3 regions of the Sphingobium sp. RSMS genome follow, and region 2 is predicted to be linked to each of the others. Evidence: predicted binding sites of a transcription regulator. Region 2 holds the regulator's gene; each other region holds the start of a gene.
The links. Region 2 encodes LexA, which represses DNA repair genes until DNA is damaged. Its sites were predicted from a motif close to GTTCCNCNCTTGTTCT; they were not measured.
Positions count from the first base shown of each region.

Region 1: a site for LexA is predicted at 3,532-3,547, ahead of uvrA (excinuclease ABC subunit UvrA). Genes of this name have one in related genera too.
Region 3: a site for LexA is predicted at 3,133-3,148, ahead of EGM87_RS04370 (ATP-dependent helicase). Genes of this name have one in related genera too.

Region 1 covers NZ_CM191257.1:1,867,549-1,874,212, forward strand. The annotation lists gene EGM87_RS08825 (sensor histidine kinase) at 1-796, shown strand, start outside; gene EGM87_RS08830 (LytR/AlgR family response regulator transcription factor) at 1,069-1,812, shown strand; gene EGM87_RS08835 (UrcA family protein) at 1,995-2,315, opposite strand; gene EGM87_RS08840 (septal ring lytic transglycosylase RlpA family protein) at 2,861-3,433, opposite strand; gene uvrA (excinuclease ABC subunit UvrA) at 3,597-6,509, shown strand; gene EGM87_RS08850 (type I restriction endonuclease) at 6,585-6,664, shown strand, end outside.
Region 2 covers NZ_CM191257.1:358,280-364,943, reverse strand. The annotation lists gene EGM87_RS01700 (molybdopterin molybdotransferase MoeA) at 1-1,048, shown strand, start outside; gene EGM87_RS01695 (hypothetical protein) at 1,133-1,291, opposite strand; gene lexA (transcriptional repressor LexA) at 1,445-2,131, shown strand; gene EGM87_RS01685 (ComEC/Rec2 family competence protein) at 2,122-4,266, opposite strand; gene gltX (glutamate--tRNA ligase) at 4,314-5,768, shown strand; gene EGM87_RS01675 (citrate synthase) at 5,786-6,664, shown strand, end outside.
Region 3 covers NZ_CM191257.1:941,686-948,349, reverse strand. The annotation lists gene EGM87_RS04395 (response regulator) at 1-220, opposite strand, end outside; gene EGM87_RS04390 (pseudouridine synthase) at 382-1,293, shown strand; gene rsmD (16S rRNA (guanine(966)-N(2))-methyltransferase RsmD) at 1,353-1,901, shown strand; gene EGM87_RS04380 (Fe-S oxidoreductase) at 2,108-2,581, opposite strand; partial or broken gene EGM87_RS04375 (GFA family protein) at 2,718-3,113, opposite strand; gene EGM87_RS04370 (ATP-dependent helicase) at 3,220-5,496, shown strand; gene EGM87_RS04365 (YcxB family protein) at 5,680-6,177, opposite strand; gene EGM87_RS04360 (phytanoyl-CoA dioxygenase family protein) at 6,275-6,664, opposite strand, start outside.

The DNA of each region.
Region 1 (6,664 bases), 1.5 Mb from region 2:
CTACGACCCGGCCTCACTGTTTCCTGACGCCGATTATCAGAAATATGCGAGCGAACAGGGCTTCGCCCTGATGCAGATCGTGGAGGACGCGATCAGCCGCTATTTCTTCCTCGCCGCCTGGGCCGGCCTGTACCTCGCCCTCTCCTACGCCAGCGAGGCGCATCGCGTCGAACGCCGCGCCGACCGGCTGGAACGCGCCGCCCAGCAGGCCGAACTGCGCTCCCTGCGCTATCAGGTGAACCCCCATTTCCTGTTCAACACGCTGAACTCGCTCTCTTCGCTGGTCATGAAGGACCGGCGCGACGAGGCGGAACAGATGATCCTCTCCCTCTCCAATTTCTACCGCACCAGCCTGACCGGCGACCCGCTGGAGGACGTCTCGCTGGAGGAGGAAGTGCATCTCCAGAAACTCTATCTGGACATCGAAGCGGTGCGCTTCCCGGATCGCCTGTCGACCAGCATCCGCATCCCGGACACCCTGCTCAATGCCTGCGTTCCCGGCCTGATCCTGCAACCGCTGGTGGAAAATGCGATCAAATATGGCGTGTCGCGCACCTCCAGCCCGGTGACCATCGCCATCGAAGCGCGGGAGGAGGAGGGCATGCTCCACATCAGCGTCACCGACAATGGCGACAAGCCGCCCAGCGAAGCGGACGCGGGCAGCGGCATCGGCCTCGCCAATGTGCGCGACCGCCTGACCGCCCGCTTCGGCGAACAGGGCCGGATCGACTATGGCCCGCGCCCCGGCGGCGGCTTCGCGGTGGACCTCACCCTCCCCATCATCCGCCGGAGCTAGGCCGTATCGACATTCAACTTGAAAATATAAGCGACGTCATGCTGAACTTGCTTCAGCATCCATTTCTCCCCAGCAACCGCAGGTGGGTAGAGGCACAATGGATGCTGTCGCCGCAGCCTGGAGCGTTTTCCAAGCAGATGGAATCATCTGCCGACTCGGAAAACGCGAGAAAACAAAAACCTAGAGCAGTCGAGCCGATGCAATCGGATCGGAATCTGCTCTAGGGTACGGAATTTCCCCATCCTTGGCGCAATCCGTGAAAGGTCGAACCCATGCCCATCCGAACGCTGATCGTCGACGACGAACCATTGGCGGTCGAACGCCTCCAGATGCTGTGCGCCCGCGAACCGCGCATCGCGCTGGTCGGCACCGCCAGCGACGGGGAGGCGGCGCTGCGCCTGATCGAGGGGCTGGAACCGGACCTGGTGATGCTCGACATCGCCATGCCGCTGCTCGACGGCATCGGGGTGGCGCGGGCGACCTCGCGCATGGGCATCTGCCCGGCAGTGATCTTCGTCACCGCTTTCGAAGGTTTCGCGGTGGAGGCCTTCGACCTTGCCGCCGTGGACTATCTGCTGAAGCCGGTGGCCCATGAACGCCTGTCCCGCGCCATCGACCGCGTCGAACAGGCGCTGGGCAACCGCACCGTCCCCTCCCCCGCCACCAGCACGCAGGACGAACCCGAATGGGCGGAGGAATTCTGGGTGCCGCACCGTTCCGAACTGATCCGCATCGGCGCGGTCCAGATCGACCGGATCGAGGCGGAACGCGACTATATGCGGCTGCATGTGGGGGCCAACAGCTATCTGCTGCACCAGACGATCAGTTCGCTGGAAAACCGGCTGGACCCGCAGCAGTTCGTCCGCCTGCACCGCTCCCACATCGTGCGCCGCGACCATATCTCCCGGCTGCGCCACGACGGCAGCGGCGTCTGGTCAGCCTGCCTCGCGGACGGCACGGAAATCCGCATCGGCCGCACCTATCTCACCAACGCCCGCGCCATGGCAGGCCGCTGACCCCTTCAGTCCTCCCGTCGCAGATGGGAAGGGAAACCGCCAAAGACGATGGAGGGCAACGCCCGCGGGACGCCGCAAGGGCAGCCGCAACGCTCCGCGCCCACAAAAGGAAAGGCCCGGTGAATTCCGGGCCCTTTTCTAAAAACCGATTGAATAACTCAGGCGCCTGCGCTGACTGGCTTTTACTTGCCCAGATCGGCAAAGCGCTCCCCATTCTGAGCCTTGGCGACGGCAAGGTCCACAGCGCCGCGAACATGCGCGGCTGCAACCTGCTGGCACTTCTCGATCGCGGCCGTGGTATCGTTGAGCGGGCAGACCTTTGCCGCGGCACGCCGTATACGGGCATTCAGGACGCGTTGGTCGCTCGTCTTCGACAGGTCCAGATCATGATAGCTGACCTCGACACTCTTTCCGTTGGACTCGAATTCGATGGCGGAAGCCGTGCCAGCGGCGCCCATGGCGGCCATGGCGGCGAGAGCAGCGGTGAACTTGATGGCGATCATGGCAATTGTCTCCTCAACGCTATGCTTTTGTCGGCCTGGCCGCGTGGCGCGCAGTGCAGACCTCAAGCGAAGAGAAGAGAAGGCCTCAACAGATCATCGTCTCTGTCTTCGCCCATTTTGTTTAGGCGCATTGCAAATGCATCGCTTTTCGCTTTCGACCGGCGCCTGTCCCTGTCGGCCAACGGCGCTCCCGTCGACCAAATACAGTCTCACGGGGACGAACGACAATTTTACGACAGAAAAACAACCGTTCCGTAGCGTAAAATTACAATCGTTCAACAATTCGCGCACATAAAAACACCCCCGGCGCAAGGGAAAGGCCGGGGGTGCATCCAGGAAGCTGTCGGGCTCTCCGGGATCTCTTTCAATCATCTTGCGGCGATACGGCCCGGGGCCGGTCGATCCATAGCCAGATCGTCGCCATGTCGAACCGCATCATAGCGCGGGTGCGCAACGACCGTTTTCCCCATTCGATGATCCGCCCATCCATCACGCCCGGCAACATCAGCCGTGGACGAACGGACGACATTCTTCCACGAACGACATCACCGCCCCTGCGCGGCGAGCTGCGCCCGCAAATTGGCGAGCGTCCGCGCATCGACGACCGGCCGCTCCGGCGCCTCCTTCCCTTCGCGCAGCTTGCTGCGGTCCTTCTCCGGCGGCTCCACGACGCGCACCCTGACCGGCGCATGGCCCGTCGCCCTGATCCCCAGCTGCTCCGCCGCCCCGCGCGACAGGTCGATGATCCGCCCCCGCCCGGCGAAGGGCCCGCGATCGTTGATCCGCACCAGGATCGTCCGCCCCGTCTCCAGCGCCGTCACCTCGACATAGCTCGGCAGGGGCAGCGTCGCGTGCGCCGCCGTCACCGCCTTCGGCCGAAAGCGCTCGCCATTGGCCGTCCGGTTCCCGCTCTCCCCGCCATACCAGCTCGCATAGCCCAGATAATCATAGCCCGGATCGGCGGCAGGCACATAGGTCACGCCCCTGACGCTATAGGGCTTTCCCACCCGCACCGGCACGTCGCTCACGGGCCGATAGCGCACCCCCCCGCCACAGGCCGCCAGCGCCATCGCGACGCCCAGCGCGCCGAACCGCATCCGAACAAAAGTCCCGCTCATCCCCGCCCTTTACCCCAGCCCGGCGCGGGGGCAAAGCCGCCGCCTTTTCCTTTCGCCGCACAGTCCCTATCTTGCGCCCGACCGGCCCTTGCCTCCCAAGAACAAATCTGGAACAACACGCCCCCATGAGTCTCACGCAAATTTCTCAGCAGAGGTCTGCCGAATGCTGACCACCATAAGCGTCCGCGGCGCACGCGAGCATAATCTCAAGGGCGTCGACGTCGACCTTCCGCGCGACAGCCTGATCGTCATCACCGGCCTTTCCGGCTCGGGCAAGTCCTCCCTCGCCTTCGACACTATCTATGCCGAGGGTCAGCGCCGCTATGTCGAATCCCTCTCCGCCTATGCGCGCCAGTTCCTGGAGATGATGCAGAAGCCGGACGTCGAACATATAGACGGCCTCTCCCCCGCCATCTCCATCGAGCAGAAGACGACCAGCCGCAACCCGCGCTCCACGGTCGCCACCGTGACGGAGATCTACGACTATATGCGCCTCCTCTGGGCGCGCGTCGGCATCCCCTATTCGCCCGCCACGGGCCTCCCCATCAGCGCCCAGACGGTCAGCCAGATGGTCGACCGCGTGATGCAGCTGCCCGAAGGGACGCGCTTCTACCTCCTCGCCCCCGTGGTCCGCGGCCGCAAGGGCGAATATCGCAAGGAACTGGCGGAGTGGCAGAAGGCCGGCTTCACCCGCGTCCGCATCGACGGCGAACTCTACGCGATAGAGGACGCCCCCGCCCTCGACAAGAAATACAAGCATGACATCGAAGTGGTGGTCGACCGCCTCGCCGTCAGCGACGACATGGCCACCCGCCTCGCCGACAGCTTCGAACAAGCCCTGAAACTCGCCGACGGCCTCGCCTATGTCGACCTCGCGGACGGCGCCGTCCCCGGCCGCGAGGTCGAAGCGGAATCCACCGGCAACCTCAAGGGCGCAGGCATCCCCGCCAACCGCATCGTCTTCAGCGAGAAGTTCGCCTGCCCCGTCAGCGGCTTCACCATAGCGGAGATCGAACCGCGCCTCTTCTCCTTCAACGCCCCGCAGGGCGCCTGCCCCGCCTGCGACGGCCTGGGCGAACGGCAGGAGTTCGACCCCGAACTCGTCGTCCCCAACGAAGCCCTCAGCCTCAAGAAGGGCGCGGTCGTCCCCTGGGCCAAGTCCAACCCGCCCAGCCCCTATTATATGCAGGTCCTCGGCTCCCTCGCGAAGGAGTTCGGCTTCTCCCTCGACACCCCCTGGGCCGACCTGCCGGGGGAGGTGAAGCTCATCATCCTCCACGGCACCGCCGGCCGGCCCGTCACCCTGCGCTTCGTCGACGGCAAGAAAAGCTATGAGGTGAAAAAGCCCTTCGAAGGCGTCATCGGCAATCTCAACCGCCGCCTCCTCCAGACCGAATCCGCCTGGATGCGGGAGGAACTCAGCAAATACCAGACCGCCATGCCGTGCGAGACCTGCCACGGCGCCCGCCTCAAGCCGGAGGCGCTGGCGGTGAAGATCGCGGGGGAAGACATCTCCATGTCCACCCGCCGCTCGGTGGTGGACGCGCTCGGTTTCTTCTCCACCCTCCCCAGCCGCCTCAACGATCAGCAGAACCAGATCGCCCGCGCCATCCTCAAGGAAATCGTGGAGCGCCTCGGCTTCCTCAACAATGTCGGCCTCGACTATCTGAACCTGGACCGCACCAGCGGCACCCTGTCCGGCGGCGAGTCCCAGCGCATCCGCCTCGCCTCGCAGATCGGCAGCGGCCTGTCGGGCGTCCTCTACGTCCTCGACGAACCCTCCATCGGCCTGCACCAGCGCGACAATGACCGCCTGCTCATCACGCTCAAGCGCCTGCGCGACCTCGGCAACACCGTCATCGTCGTGGAACATGACGAAGACGCGATCCGCACCGCCGACTATATCGTCGACATGGGGCCGGGCGCGGGCGTCCACGGCGGCACCATCGTCGCGCAGGGCACCCTGAACGAACTGCTCGCGCACAAGGACAGCCTGACCGCCGACTATCTGAACGGCACCCGCCGCATCGAAGTCCCGCCCCGCCGCCGCAAGGGATCGGGCAAGAAACTCACCGTCCACAACGCCCGCGCCAACAACCTGCAAAATGTCACCGCCAGCATCCCGCTCGGCACCTTCACCTGCATCACCGGCGTATCGGGCTCGGGCAAGTCCAGCTTCACCATCGACACCCTCTATGCGGCGTCCGCCCGCACCCTCAACGGCGCGCGCATCGTCGCCGGCCCGCATGACAAGGTGACGGGCCTCGAACATTGCGACAAGGTGATCGACATCGACCAGTCGCCCATCGGCCGCACCCCCCGCTCCAACCCGGCGACCTACACCGGCGCCTTCACCAACATCCGCGACTGGTTCGCCGGCCTCCCCGAAGCGCAGGCGCGCGGCTACAAGCCCGGCCGCTTCAGCTTCAACGTCAAGGGCGGCCGCTGCGAAGCCTGCCAGGGCGACGGCGTGCTCAAGATAGAGATGCACTTCCTCCCCGACGTCTACGTCACCTGCGACGTCTGCCACGGCGCCCGCTACAATCGCGAGACGCTGGAGGTGAAGTTCAAGGGCAAGTCCATCGCCGACGTCCTCGACATGACGGTCGAGGACGCGGTGGAATTCTTCAAGGCCGTCCCCCCGATCCGCGACAAGATGGCGATGCTGGCCGAAGTGGGCCTGGGCTATGTCAAGGTCGGCCAGCAGGCGACCACCCTGTCCGGCGGCGAAGCCCAGCGCGTCAAACTCGCCAAGGAACTCAGCCGCCGCGCCACCGGCAACACGCTCTATATCTTGGACGAACCCACCACCGGCCTCCATTTCGAGGACGTCCGCAAGCTACTGGAAGTCCTCCACGCCCTCGTCGAACAGGGCAACAGCGTGGTCGTGATCGAACACAATTTGGATGTCATCAAGACCGCTGATTGGATCATCGACATGGGACCAGAGGGGGGCGTCAAAGGCGGCGAAGTGGTCGCCGAAGGCACGCCCGAAAAGGTCGCAAAGAACGCCCGGAGCTTCACCGGACGCTATCTCGCGCCGTTGTTGGGGATGGAGGCTGTGGCGGCGGAGTGATTGACTTGAACGATCTTAACTGGAAATTTTAATATTTTTCAGCAAGATGGTGTGCAGGTATAATTGGGGGGTTAAATGGAACTGGCTACTAAACTGGTCGAACTCGAAAAACGAACAGCCCAACATCGCGAGCTATTGCTAACCGAGGAAGCAGC
Region 2 (6,664 bases):
GCCCTGGGCCGATCTTTCCGCCATGGACGGCTATGCCGTGCGCGCCGCTGAATGGCCCGGGCCATGGCAGGTCGCCGCCGAAAGCGCAGCGGGCGGCCCGCCGCCTCCGCCCCTCGAACCCGGCCAGGCCTGCCGCATCTTCACCGGCGCGCCCTTGCCGCAGGGCGCCGACAGCATCCTGATTCAGGAAAATGCCGCGCGCGAGGGGGACATGCTGCGCGGGCTGGAGGAGGCGCTGACGAAGGGGCGTCATGTGCGTCCGGCCGGTTCCGACTTCCGCAAGGACGGCCTTTTGCTGAAGGCCGGCAGCGCATTGGGGGCGGCGCAGATCGCGCTCGCCGTGCTGGCCGGGCATGGGACGCTGCCCGTATCGCGCCGGGCGCGGGTCGCCCTGCTCTCGACCGGCAACGAACTCGTGCCCCCCGGTGCGCCGACGCAGCCCGGCCAGCTTCCCTCATCCAACGCGCCGATGCTGGCCGCCCTGCTCGCCGGCCTTTCCTGCGATGTCATCGATCTGGGGATCGTGCCGGACGATCTCCCCGGCATGGTCCAGGCCTTTGCCCGCGCCAGCCAGGCGGACATCATCGTTTCGACCGGCGGCGCATCGGTGGGCGATCACGACATCGTCCGCCCGGCTTTCGTCCAGGCCGGGGGTTCGCTCGATTTCTGGAAGATCCGCATGCGTCCGGGCAAGCCGTTGATGGCGGGGACATTGGGTTCCGCCGTCTTCCTGGGCCTGCCGGGCAATCCGGTATCGGCCTTCGTGACGGCGACGCTGTTCCTGTTGCCGCTGGTCCGCAACATGATGGGCGCGGCATCGCCCCTGCCCCGCACCGCGCCGGCGACGCTCGCCGCGCCGCTGCCCGCCACGGGGGAACGCGACGATTACCTCCGCGCCTTCCGCACGGAAGCGGGCATCGTTTCCGTGACATCGCAGGACAGCGCCGCCACTGCGGCCATGGCGATGGCCGACTGCCTCATCCTGCGCCCCGCCGGCTCTGCTCCGGTCGCCGCCGGCGATCCCGTCACGGTCCTTCCCCTCGCATAAGGAAAGGGGCCGCCGCGCGACCCCTTCCAGTGCAGTCCTGACGGATGGCGGCGATGTCAGCCATGCTGGACCGCCGCCGTTCCTTCAACGCTGCTGCTTGCCGGGCGACTTGTCCTGACGGCGTTCATCGCCCATCTGGCCCTGCCGGTCTTCCTGCTGCTGCTGGCGTCCACCCTGGCTGGAGCGGTCGCCGCCCTGCTGGTCGCGACGTTGACCGCCGCCCTGGTTGTTCTGGTTGGCCATCTTTCTCTCCTATTCACCTTCTTCGTGGAAGGCAGGCGTTAAACGGCCTGCGGCCTTCCGCGTTCCAGCAAAAGCGCCCAACGGTTAGGCGCTTGACTTGCCCCGTTCCGTTTCCTATGCGTTCTCCATCCGTTCCAAGGAGGGCAAGGCGAGATGTTGACACCCAAGCAACAGGAATTGCTGAGCTTCATTCAGACCCGGCTGGAGGAGGGAGGCGTATCCCCCTCTTTCGAGGAGATGAAGGAAGCGCTGGACCTGCGGTCCAAATCCGGCATCCACCGCCTGATCAATGCGTTGGAGGAACGCGGCTTCATCCGCCGCCTGCCCAATCGCGCCCGCGCACTGGAAGTGCTCAAACTGCCCGATGCCATGCATCGCGCTCCCAAGGTCGTCGTGCCTGCCAAGCCGCCGCTGACGCCCGGTCCAGCGGCCAGCAGGCCACCGGTCGCCGCCAACGACATATTGGAGATTCCGCTGCACGGCCGGATCGCGGCGGGTGTGCCGATCGAGGCGCTGGAGGGGCAGAACATGCTTTCCGTTCCCGCCGCGCTGCTGGGCACCGGGGATCATTATGCGCTGGAAGTGGCGGGGGATTCAATGGTCGAAGCGGGCATTCTGGACGGCGATTTCGCGCTTATCCAGCGCACCGACGTCGCGCGCGAGGGGCAGATCGTGGTCGCCCTGATCGACGAAAATGAAGCGACGCTGAAATATTTCCGGCGTGAGGGTCCGAAGGTCAGGCTCGATCCCGCCAACAGCGCCTATGAACCGCAAATCTACGACCCTCGGCAGGTTCGCATCCAGGGCAAGCTGGCCGGGTTGCTGCGCCGCTATAACTGATGCTTCCTGTATTCGCGCGGCCGGCTGGAAGGCCGCGCGACCCAGGGGTGCTCATCATGCCACGCCTTCGCGCTGCGCATGGTGCCATGGTCCAGATCGATGGTCAGGCCACCCGTCCTGGCGAGGAAGCGTCGATCCACCTTCAGCCAGCGTGGGCGACAGGCGCCCGGCAGGCGGCGGTCGCTGACGACGATGTCTGAATAGGCGCAATCCCGCGCCAGTATCGCATTATCGATCCTCACGCTGCGTCGCGTCAGCAACAGGTTCCAGTTCCGGCCCCCTCCTTTCAGGCGAACGGCGCATAGATCGGGAGAACAGCGGGCCTGGGGCAGCGCCGTCAATGCCTGCAAGGTACCGTCATAACCCGCGCTTTCAGCCATGACGTCGCGCGCATAGCCGCCGGCTCGCGCCCGCAGCATCGCCATGCCGCCATCGGCAGTGCGCACCGCGACATGCCGGCCGTCCCCGCTTATCAATATGGCGGGCATCGGGCTGGTCAGCACCATCATGACGCCCGTGGTCACGGGCATCAGACCCGCCCAGCGCCACCGGCTTCGCCATAGCAGGCACCACAGCATGCCCAGCAGCATCAGGCCGAACACCACGCCCGACTGGGCGGGCGCCAGAACCACCGCCCAAGGGCTGGACGCCACGCCATGGGCAATCAGCAACAGCAGGTCGATCGATCGCGCGGCAAGCCACCAGAAGGGCGCACCCCACCCGCCGAGGTCCAGCAGCAAGGCCGTCGCCTCCAGCGGCATGACCACCAGCGTCGTAAGCGGTATGGCCACCAGATTGGCGATCGATCCCAACATGCCCGCCTTGTGAAAATGGAACAGCGCGATCGGCGCCAGCACCAGCTCCACGACCAGGCCGGTCGCCAGCATGCCCGCAAGATTGCGCCCGATCCGGCGCCATACCCCTTCGTCACGCGGCGCGAGAAAGGCGCGGAAGGCCGGATGCTCGCCCAGCGACACCAGGGCTATCACGGCCGCGAAGCTCATCTGGAAGCTCGGCCCCACCAATGCTTCTGGCCAGAGGATCAGCACCACCAGCGCCCCCGCCGCCACGAGCCTGAGCGTGATCGCGTCCCGCCCCATCGCCAGTCCGCCCAGCACAAGCAGGGCAGCGACGCAGGATCGCACGGTCGGCACCTCTGCGCCAGTCAGAAGCGTATAGCCGATGCCCGCCAGAGCGCCGCCGCCCGCGGCCAGCAGCATCAGCGGCCAGTCGAGAGCCGCCCGGCGGCTGAGCGCCATCATCCGCATCAACAGGAAGATCACCGCAGCGATCAGGGCCGTGACATGCAGACCGCTGATCGACAGCAGATGCGCAAGGCCGCTCCGCCGCATCGCCTCCGCATCTGCCTGCGCGATCGCGCCCTGATCGCCGGTGGCCAGGGCAGCGGCGATGCCGGCGCCCTGTCCCGGAACGCGCTCCAGGATATGCTCGAACAGACGCGCCCTCAACCGGGGGCCGGCCGTGGCCGGCCGCAGGACCGTAACCGGCGGCAGCACACGCCCGGTCGCGCCGACGCCCTCGAAATAGGCGCGGCGCGCAAAATCATAGCCGCCCGGCAGGCTGGGCGGCGCAGGCGGCATCAGCCTTGTGCGGAAGGCTATGATGGCTCCCTCCCCGACCCCCGGCGGCATCGACGCATCGTCAAGATTGACGCGCACCAGGGGCGGCAGGGCAGGCACGCCGACAGGCCGGACCAGCACGCGACTCATGTGCTGCGCGGGCAGCCTTTCGACCGACCGGACCTCCCCCTTCAGCGAGATGAAGGCCGGGCGGTCGAGGGGCGGCGATCCGACGATCGTCGCTTTCCCCCAGACCAGCAGGCACCCCGCACAGGCAAGAATGCCACCGACGACGATCGCCTGACGCACCCGGCCACCGGGCGGCAAAAGCAGCGCGGCGCAGGCAACCGCAAGCGTCACGCAGCAAAAGGCCAGCCATTCCAGCCGATTAGGCAGAAGGAACCAGGCCGCGATTCCCGCAGCCAGGGCGACCGGAACCCATAGCGGCAACCGTTCGCGCTCCTCCTCCAGCCACAGCTCCACGCCGCGCCAAATCCGCGCCGCTTTCCCCCGGGCCGAACTGACAACGGAGGTTTGTCGTGGCTCGAAAGCCATGCTAGGGGGCGTCGCGATCATGGATGGGTCGGGTGGTATCCGGGCGAATGGCAGGGAATGAAACGGTGAGTGCTACAGGTTCGAACAAGCAGGTAGTAACCCGTTTTGCGCCGTCGCCTACCGGTTTTCTTCACATCGGCGGCGCGCGCACCGCGCTATTCAACTGGCTGTTCGCACGTCATCACGGCGGCAAGTTCCTGCTGCGGATCGAGGACACAGACCGGGCCCGCTCCACCGAGGAAGCGGTCGCCGCGATCTTCGACGGGCTGGAATGGCTGGGGCTGGGCGGCGACGAACCGGCGGTTTTCCAGTTCGAGCGCACGCCCCGCCATGCCGAAGTGGCGAACCAGATGCTCGCCTCCGGCCATGCCTATCGCTGCTATGCGACGCCCGAGGAACTGGCGGAACTGCGCGAGCGGCAGCGCGCCGCCAAGCAGCCGATGCGCTATGACGGGCGGTGGCGGGACCGCGATCCTTCCGAAGCCCCGGAAGGCGCGCCCTTCGTCATCCGCCTGAAAGCGCCGCGCGAAGGCGAGACGGCGATCGAGGACGCCGTGCAGGGCCGCGTCGTCGTCCAGAATGCGGAGCTGGACGACATGATCCTGCTGCGTTCGGACGGCACGCCCACCTATATGCTGGCGGTGGTGGTCGACGACCATGACATGGGCGTCACCCATGTCATTCGCGGCGACGACCATCTCAACAATGCGTTCCGCCAGCTAGGCATCATAAAGGCGATGAATTGGGAAGAGCCCATCTACGCCCATATCCCGCTGATCCACGGGGCCGACGGCGCGAAGCTGTCCAAGCGGCACGGCGCGCTTGGCGTCGATGCCTATCGCGACGAGTTGGGCATGCTGCCCGAAGCGGTGTTCAACTATCTGCTGCGACTCGGCTGGGGCCATGGCGACGAGGAGATCATTTCCCGCGAGCGTGCGGTGGAACTCTTTGATATTTCAGGTGTCGGCCGCTCGCCCTCTCGCTTCGACATCAAGAAGCTGGAGAATCTGAACGGCCATTATCTGCGCGAGGCGGATGACGCGCGCCTTGCCGCGCTGGTCGCGCCAAGGGTTGCGGCAAGGTTGAACATCGACCTGCCGGAGGATGGCGAGAAACGGCTTGCAGAGGCCATGCCGTCGCTCAAGCCCCGCGCCAGGACGCTTAACGAAATTGCGGAGGGCGCCGAATTCTTGTTCAAAAATTGCCCGCTCGATTTTGACGAGAAGGCGCTTGCTCTGCTAGACGATTCCGCACGCGCGCTGCTGGGACAGACAGCCGACGCTCTTGCACCCGTCCAGTCCTGGACGGTCGAAGCGATCGAAGAAGCCATTCGCCGCGTGGCAGAGGATGCCGGCCTCGGGCTTGGAAAGGTCGCGCAGCCTTTGCGCGCGGCGCTGACCGGTCGCACGGTTTCGCCGGGAATTTTCGACGTCCTTTTCCTTCTGGGGAAGACGGAGAGCTTGGAACGATTGGCCGCTGTGAGGCACGCATCGGCCAATTGAAGTATCAGGAGAATACCATGTCGGATAACAATGCCACTTTGAGCGTCGACGGCAACGCGAAAGACTATGCCATTCTGAACGGCACGGTCGGACCGCAGGTCATCGACGTTCGCAAGCTCTACGCCAACACCGGCATGTTTACCTACGACCCCGGCTTCACCTCGACCGCGAGCTGCGATTCGGGCCTGACCTATATCGACGGCGACGCCGGTGTGCTGCTGCATCGCGGCTATCCGATCGACCAGCTTGCCGAACAGTCGAGCTTCATGGAAGTGTCCTACCTCCTCCTCAACGGCGAACTGCCCTCGAAGAAGGAACTGGAGGATTTCACGCGCACCATCACGCGCCACACCATGGTGCATGAGCAGCTCACCACCTTCTACCGCGGTTTCCGCCGCGATGCCCACCCGATGGCGATCATGTGCGGCGTGGTCGGCGCGCTCTCGGCCTTCTATCACGACTCCACCGACATCAACGATCCGGAACAGCGCAAGATCGCCAGCCACCGCCTGATCGCCAAGATGCCGACGATCGCGGCGATGGCGTATAAATATTCGGTGGGCCAGCCCTTCGTCTATCCGCGCAACGACCTCAGCTACACCGCCAACTTCCTGAACATGACCTTCTCGGTCCCGGCGGAGGAATATGTCATCGATCCGGTCGTCGTCGACGCGATGGACAAGATCTTCACGCTGCACGCCGACCATGAGCAGAACGCGTCCACATCGACCGTGCGTCTGGCCGGCTCGTCCGGCGCCAACCCCTTCGCGTGCATCGCGGCGGGCATCGCCTGCCTCTGGGGTCCGGCGCATGGCGGCGCCAACGAAGCCGCGCTCAACATGCTGCGCGAAATCGGCACCGTCGACCGCATTCCGGAATATATCGCCCGCGCCAAG
Region 3 (6,664 bases), 580 kb from region 2:
GGGTCACGTCCGCGATCACCAGATCGACGCTTTCCTCCTGCATGATGGTGACTGCATGGGCATATTCGTCGACGGTAGCGGCCACGCGATAGCCGGCCATTTCCAGCACATGCTCATTGTCGAAGGCGACCAGCGGTTCGTCCTCGACCACCAGCACGCTGCGTATGGCCTTGCGCCGCCCCCGCGCTTCGGCTTCCCCTTTTACCAGCCCGAAAAACATTTGCCGATCCGCCCCATTTGCGCCATTCACCCGACCAACGTGCAAGGCCCCGAAGGGGTTTCCCGTCGTCCCGGCGCATGGGCGCAAGGACAGCACCATTCGTCAATTTCCCGGCCTTCCGGATATGGGAAGGCCACCCTGTTTTGAAAAGGAACTCTTCCGTGGAACCGCCGAAAAAATCTGGGCCGCCCCGTCGGCCGGGCTCCGGTGGTCCCAGGCGTCCGACGGGCGCCAAACCGGCGCCGGCATCACGCCCGGCCCGCCCGCCCGTGAAGAAGACCAGGACGGCGCCCGCAAAGCCCGCCAATCCCCATCCTGCCCGCGCTGCCGCCGCCGCCAGCGGCAAGAACGAACCGCAGCGCATCGCCAAATTGCTCGCCCGCGCAGGCGTCGCCTCCCGGCGGGAGATCGAGCGGATGATCGAGGAGGGACGGATCACGCTCGACGGCGAAGCGGTGTCCACCCCCGCCACCCTCCTCACTTCGCTGCACGGCGTCGCGGTCGACGGGAATCCGGTCGCCGCACCGGCACCTGCGCGCCTGTTCCTCTTCCACAAGCCGGCGGGTTTCCTGACGACCGAACGCGACCCCCGCGGCCGTCCGACCATTTATGACAAGCTGCCCGCCGACCTGCCGCGCGTCATGCCGATCGGCCGGCTCGACATGACGACCGAAGGCCTGCTGCTGCTCACCACCGATGGGGAGTTCAAGCGGCAGATGGAGCTGCCCTCCACCGGCGTCCCGCGCACCTACCGCGCCCGCGCCTTCGGTGAAGTCAGTCAGAACCAGCTGGAGGACCTGTTCGACGGGCTGGAGATAGACGGCATACGCTATGGCCGGATCGAGGCCAATCTGGAACGCCGCACCGGCCGCAACCAGTGGATCGAAATGACGCTGACCGAAGGCAAGAACCGCGAAGTCCGCCGCGTGCTCGAACATCTGGGGCTTCAGGTGAACCGGCTGATCCGCACCAGCTATGGCCCCTTCCATCTGGGCGAGCTGGCATCCGGCGCGGTCGAGGAAGTGCGGCAGCACGATCTGGTCGTCTTCCGCAAGAGCCTTGGGAAACCCTGACCCCCTCCGTTCGCCCTGAGCCTGTCGAGGGGCCCTTCTTTTCTGGAACGAGCCAGCCCATGAGAATAATTGCAGGCCAATGGCGGGGTCGCCCCCTTACCGCCCCCAAGGGCGACACAACACGCCCTACGGCGGACCGCACCCGGGAAACCCTGTTTTCCATGCTGTTGAGCCGGATCGGCTCCTTCGAGGGGCTGAGCGTTGGCGATTTCTTCGCGGGATCGGGCGCTCTGGGGTTCGAAGCGCTCTCGCGCGGCGCGGCAAGCTGCATCTTCGTGGAACAGGACCGCGCGGCGCTGGACGCGATCCGGGCCAATGGCGACAGGCTGGGCATCCGCCCCGACATTCGCCAGAGCAGCGTCCTGTCGCTGGGTCCGGCAAGCGAGCCGCTCGACCTCATCTTCATGGATCCGCCCTATCAGAGCGGCGCTGGCATGGTGGCGCTGGACAAGCTGAGCCGCCTGGGCTGGACCGGCCCCGCAAGCTGGATCAGCATCGAAACCGACCGGCGCGAGGATGTGGCGGTAAAGGGCTTTACCGTGGAGACGACCCGTGACGTGGGCAAGGCCCGACTGACGCTGCTGCGCGCAACGGAGCGCGCCGAATAGTCCAGGCGGATTGGGTGAAGTGATGGCGCGACGGACATGACCATGGGCCATCGCCACGGCTGCGCATTGCACCCAGCCTGCGACCCGGCATATCGGGAGCAGCCCCGGCGACCTTGCTGACGGTGCTCGACCGGCACAGCCTGACCGGGGGCGTGGCTGGACCGGGCTGGCGGCCATGATCGCCGCCATGCCCGGCCTGGCAAGCATCAACGCCGCTTGCGCATGGATTTGGGCGCTTCGCTCCGGTTGATGCAGCTATCCTGCACGGTCCTGCTGCACAGCGGATAATCCTTCTGCTCGGTCGGCGGCGGCGTCATATTGCCACCCACGGTCGCGGGATTGGCTGAGGTTCCGACAGGAGCGGAGGGATCACGCGGAACGCCGGCAGGAGCCGGTTGCATGCCCGTGTCCGGCGGCACGGCTCCGGTCGGCTGCCCCGCATTGGGATCGGCGGCTGGGGGCGGTGTCGCGGGCATCGCCGGAGTGGCCGGGCTGGCTGGCGTTGCTCCCGGTTCGGCGGGGGTCGCCGGCGTCGCGGGCGTCGCGCCCTGCTCGGGCGGAGGCGGCGTATCGGCGACGGGCGGCTGCGCCGAAGCCGGCATGTCCTGCGCGATCGCAATGCCGGTAACGCCGGTGCCGAAGGCCAATATGGCCGCACCTGCCAACAGGATCGATTTCATCGGGATCATCCTTTCCTTTGTTCTCGCCCCGTTCTGCCGTTTGGGCTGAACAAAGAACCGGATGCGCGATGCCTGCGTTCCGGCCCGGGCGACGAGCCGTTGCGGATGCGCCGCCAGACGATCCTGCCTGTGGGCCTCAGGCCTCGGGGTAGCGCTGGAACTTGGGCAGTTGATGCGCGCCCTCCATCCATGGCGCGGCCTCGGCAAATTGGACATGGATGGCTGGCGGCAGGTTCGACTGGTCGTCCAGCGTTCCGGTCTGGATGTCGATCATGCCGGGGAAAACGGCGGCATTGCGGTAGAAAAGGCCCGTACCGCAGGTTCCGCAAAATTCCCGCGTCACATTGTCGGAGGACCGGTATGCCACCGGCCGACCCGTCACCGTCACCTGTTATACAGGGAACAGGGCCCAGCCCACCATCGGCGCGCCCGCGCTTTTCCGGCAATCCGAACAATGGCACAGCGCGCTATAGGCCGGCTCGCCCTGCGCTTCGTAATGGATCGCCCCGCATTGGCACCGCCCCGAGAACATGGCCTTTACTCCTTGCATGATTCGCCTTTTGTTCTCATAGAAGGAGCGACGGTGCAAGGGCCGCCCGCCCTTGCCGCTTCCCGCCCGGCATCCTAGTTGATAGCGCATGACTCTGCCCGCTCCCTCCCCCGACGATCCCGCCTATCTCCAGGGGCTGAACGAACCCCAGCGGGAGGCCGTGCTCACGACCGAGGGGCCGGTGCTGGTGCTTGCAGGCGCCGGCACGGGCAAGACGGCGGCGCTCACCGCTCGCCTCGCCCATCTGATCGCCACCCGTCGGGCCTATCCTTCGGAAATCCTTGCAGTCACCTTCACCAACAAGGCGGCGCGCGAAATGCGGGAGCGCGTCGGCCGGATGATCGGCCCCGCCGTCGAAGGCATGCCCTGGCTGGGCACCTTCCACGCCATCGCCGCGAAGATGCTGCGCCGCCATGCCGAACTGGTGGGGCTGCAATCCAATTTCACGATCCTCGACACGGACGATCAGCTTCGCCTGATGAAGCAGCTCATCCAGGCGGAGGGAATCGACGAGAAGCGCTGGCCCGCACGCCAGCTCGCCGGCCTCATCGACCAGTGGAAGAACAAGGGGCTGACGCCGGAGGAAATCGGCGCCGGCGAGAGCGAGGGCTATGCCAACGGAAAGGGGCAGAAGCTCTACGCCGCCTATCAGGCGCGTCTTCGGGATGTGAATGCCTGCGATTTCGGGGACTTGCTGCTGCATGTTCTGACGATCCTGAAACGCCATCGGGACGTGCTGGAAAGCTATCAGCAGCGCTTCCGCTATATCATGGTGGACGAATATCAGGACACCAACAGCAGCCAGTATCTGTGGCTGCGCCTGCTCGCCCAGCAGCGCAAGAATATCTGCTGCGTGGGAGACGACGACCAGTCGATCTATTCATGGCGGGGGGCGGAAGTCGCCAATATCCTGCGGTTCGAAAAGGATTTTCCGGGCGCGAAGATCGTGCGGCTGGAACAGAATTATCGCTCGACCCCCCATATATTGGGCGCTGCGTCAGGAGTGATCGCGGAAAATGGCAATCGTCTGGGCAAGACGCTCTGGACCGACATCGACGTGGGCGAGAAGGTCCGCATCATCGGCGTCTGGGACGGGCCGGAGGAAGCGCGGCGCGTGGGCGACGAGATCGAATCGATCGAACGCAGCGGCCAATCGCTGGAGGGGGTCGCCATCCTCGTCCGGGCCCAGCACCAGACGCGCGAGTTCGAAGACCGCTTCATCCAGATCGGCCTGCCCTATCGCATCGTGGGCGGCTTCCGCTTCTATGAACGCGCCGAGATCCGGGATGCGCTCGCCTATCTTCGCCTGGTCAATCAGCCCGCCGATGACCTGGCGTTCGAACGGATCGTCAATGTCCCCAAGCGCGGCCTGGGCGACAAGGCCGTGGAAAAGCTGCATCGGCTTGCCCGGGCGGAGGGCGTTCCGCTTGCCGTCGCCGCCGCGCGAATCCTCGACACGGACGAAATGACGCCGCAGGCCCGCCGCAGCCTCGGCGCCTTCATCGGCGATCTCGCCCGCTGGCGGGACCGCGCGGTGCAACTTCCCCATGCCGAACTGGCCCGACAGATATTGGACGAAAGCGGCTACACCGCCATGCTCCAGGCCGAACGCACCGCCGAAAGCGCAGGAAGGCTGGAGAACCTCAACGAACTGACCCGCGCCATGGAGGAATATGAGACGCTGGGCGCATTCCTGGAGCATGTAAGCCTCGTCATGGACAATGAGGCGCAACAGGACGAGCGCAAGGTCACGATCATGACCATCCACGCCGCCAAGGGGCTGGAGTTCGACACGGTCTTCCTCGCGGGGTGGGAAGAAGGCATCTTCCCCTCCCAGCGCGCGCTCGACGAAGGCGGCCTCAACAGCCTGGAGGAGGAACGCCGTCTCGCCTATGTCGCGATCACGCGGGCGAGGAAGTCCTGCGTCATCCTGCACGCCGCCAACCGCCGCATCTATGGCCAGTGGACCAGCTCCATCCCTTCGCGCTTCGTCGGGGAATTGCCTCCCGAACATGTGGAGGAGGAAAGCAGCATGTCCGGCGGCGCCTCGCTCTGGCGCGCCAACTGGTCGGAGCGGGCCGATCCCTTCGCCAATGTCCAGCGCGGCACCGGTCGCGGCCCCGGGTGGCAGCGCGCCCAACAGAGCGGACAGTTCACCCGCGAACCCGCCCGGATCGTGGAGGCGCGCGCATCGGCGGTCTCGCTCGGCAACAAGGGGCGGGATGACATGAGCGTCGGCCTGCGCATCTTCCACCAGAAATTCGGCTACGGCACGGTGGCGGAGATCGAAGGCAACAAGCTGGAGATCGATTTCGAAACGGCGGGTCGGAAGCGGGTGATGGACAGCTTCGTTCAGCCTGCCTAGCCGTCAATCGAGCCTTTCCTCAAGACCGCCGTCCAATATCGTAGATACCGGATGAAATAGCATTGGTAGGTGCCGTTTTATATGGGAATGATAAAGATGGGTGGATTGCCGACTGGCAGCTTTCAGACAACCAAAACAGGAAAGCAGGCCCGAGCATTGGACGCCATTGGAGCAGCAGGTAGTTCACACCGTCACCGGAAATGAAGCTAATTGCTCCTGTGACAGCGCCCGGCTGGGGATAAAATTCATGAGCGCATCGCTTTGGCGAAGGATGATGGCGTCCTGCCCCTTCACGATTTTAACGAAATCCGACCACGAGAACTGCGAATGGCCACGAGATGAAATGAACGAGATGCCAGTTTCCGACCATTTTACGGTGGTATTATCGTGCAAGGACTTTTGTTGATCGAAGATGCGTCTGACTTGGCGGGGAAGCCGCAGATAGGCGGAAAAAAAGATCAACGAAAGCAACGTGATCCAGTATCCGAGTCCAATTGCAGCGGCAATTGGAACAGGAGCAATATCCCATTCCCAAGCGGCTGCCATCGCCATCACGGCAAGCGCTGCGCCCCCACTTACATAGGCTCGGATCACCCGTTTTGACTTGAGTGTCACTCGGAAATTGAGCCTATAGGCTCCGAGCAAATCTTCTGGCGTGGCTTGAAATGAGACCGTTTGCATTGCCAATTAAATGCCGACGGTTGAAAGGGTATGCAAGGTCTGCTTTTGAGCAAGTCAATCGCCGGGGTAACAGAAAATTTCTGGTCGCCCGCCGCCATTACACGCCCAGCCACTCCAGCCCGCCCGCAAGCTCATCTGCCGAGTAATCGATCTGCAAGACTCGACGGTGGCCCATGACGCTCGCCGCCTCCGAGGCATGTAGGATGGGAGTTGAATACACCCACACGTCGCCAGCCTTGGCGAGGCAGGTGTAAATGCCGGATTGAGCAACAACATCACCATATTGTTCGACCGGTATGCGCCCACGGACATGAGAGCCTGGAGCAATCAACAGCGGCGAATTTTGAGCGGGCACGTCGTCCAGATGAACCCGAAGGGTCAACATCCGGGCCAGCAGTTCAAACGGCGGCGTGACATGCTGCATTCCGCCTTTGATCGTCCAAGGCCCATAACCCTCGACATCGATCCGCCGCTTCACGCAGATTGT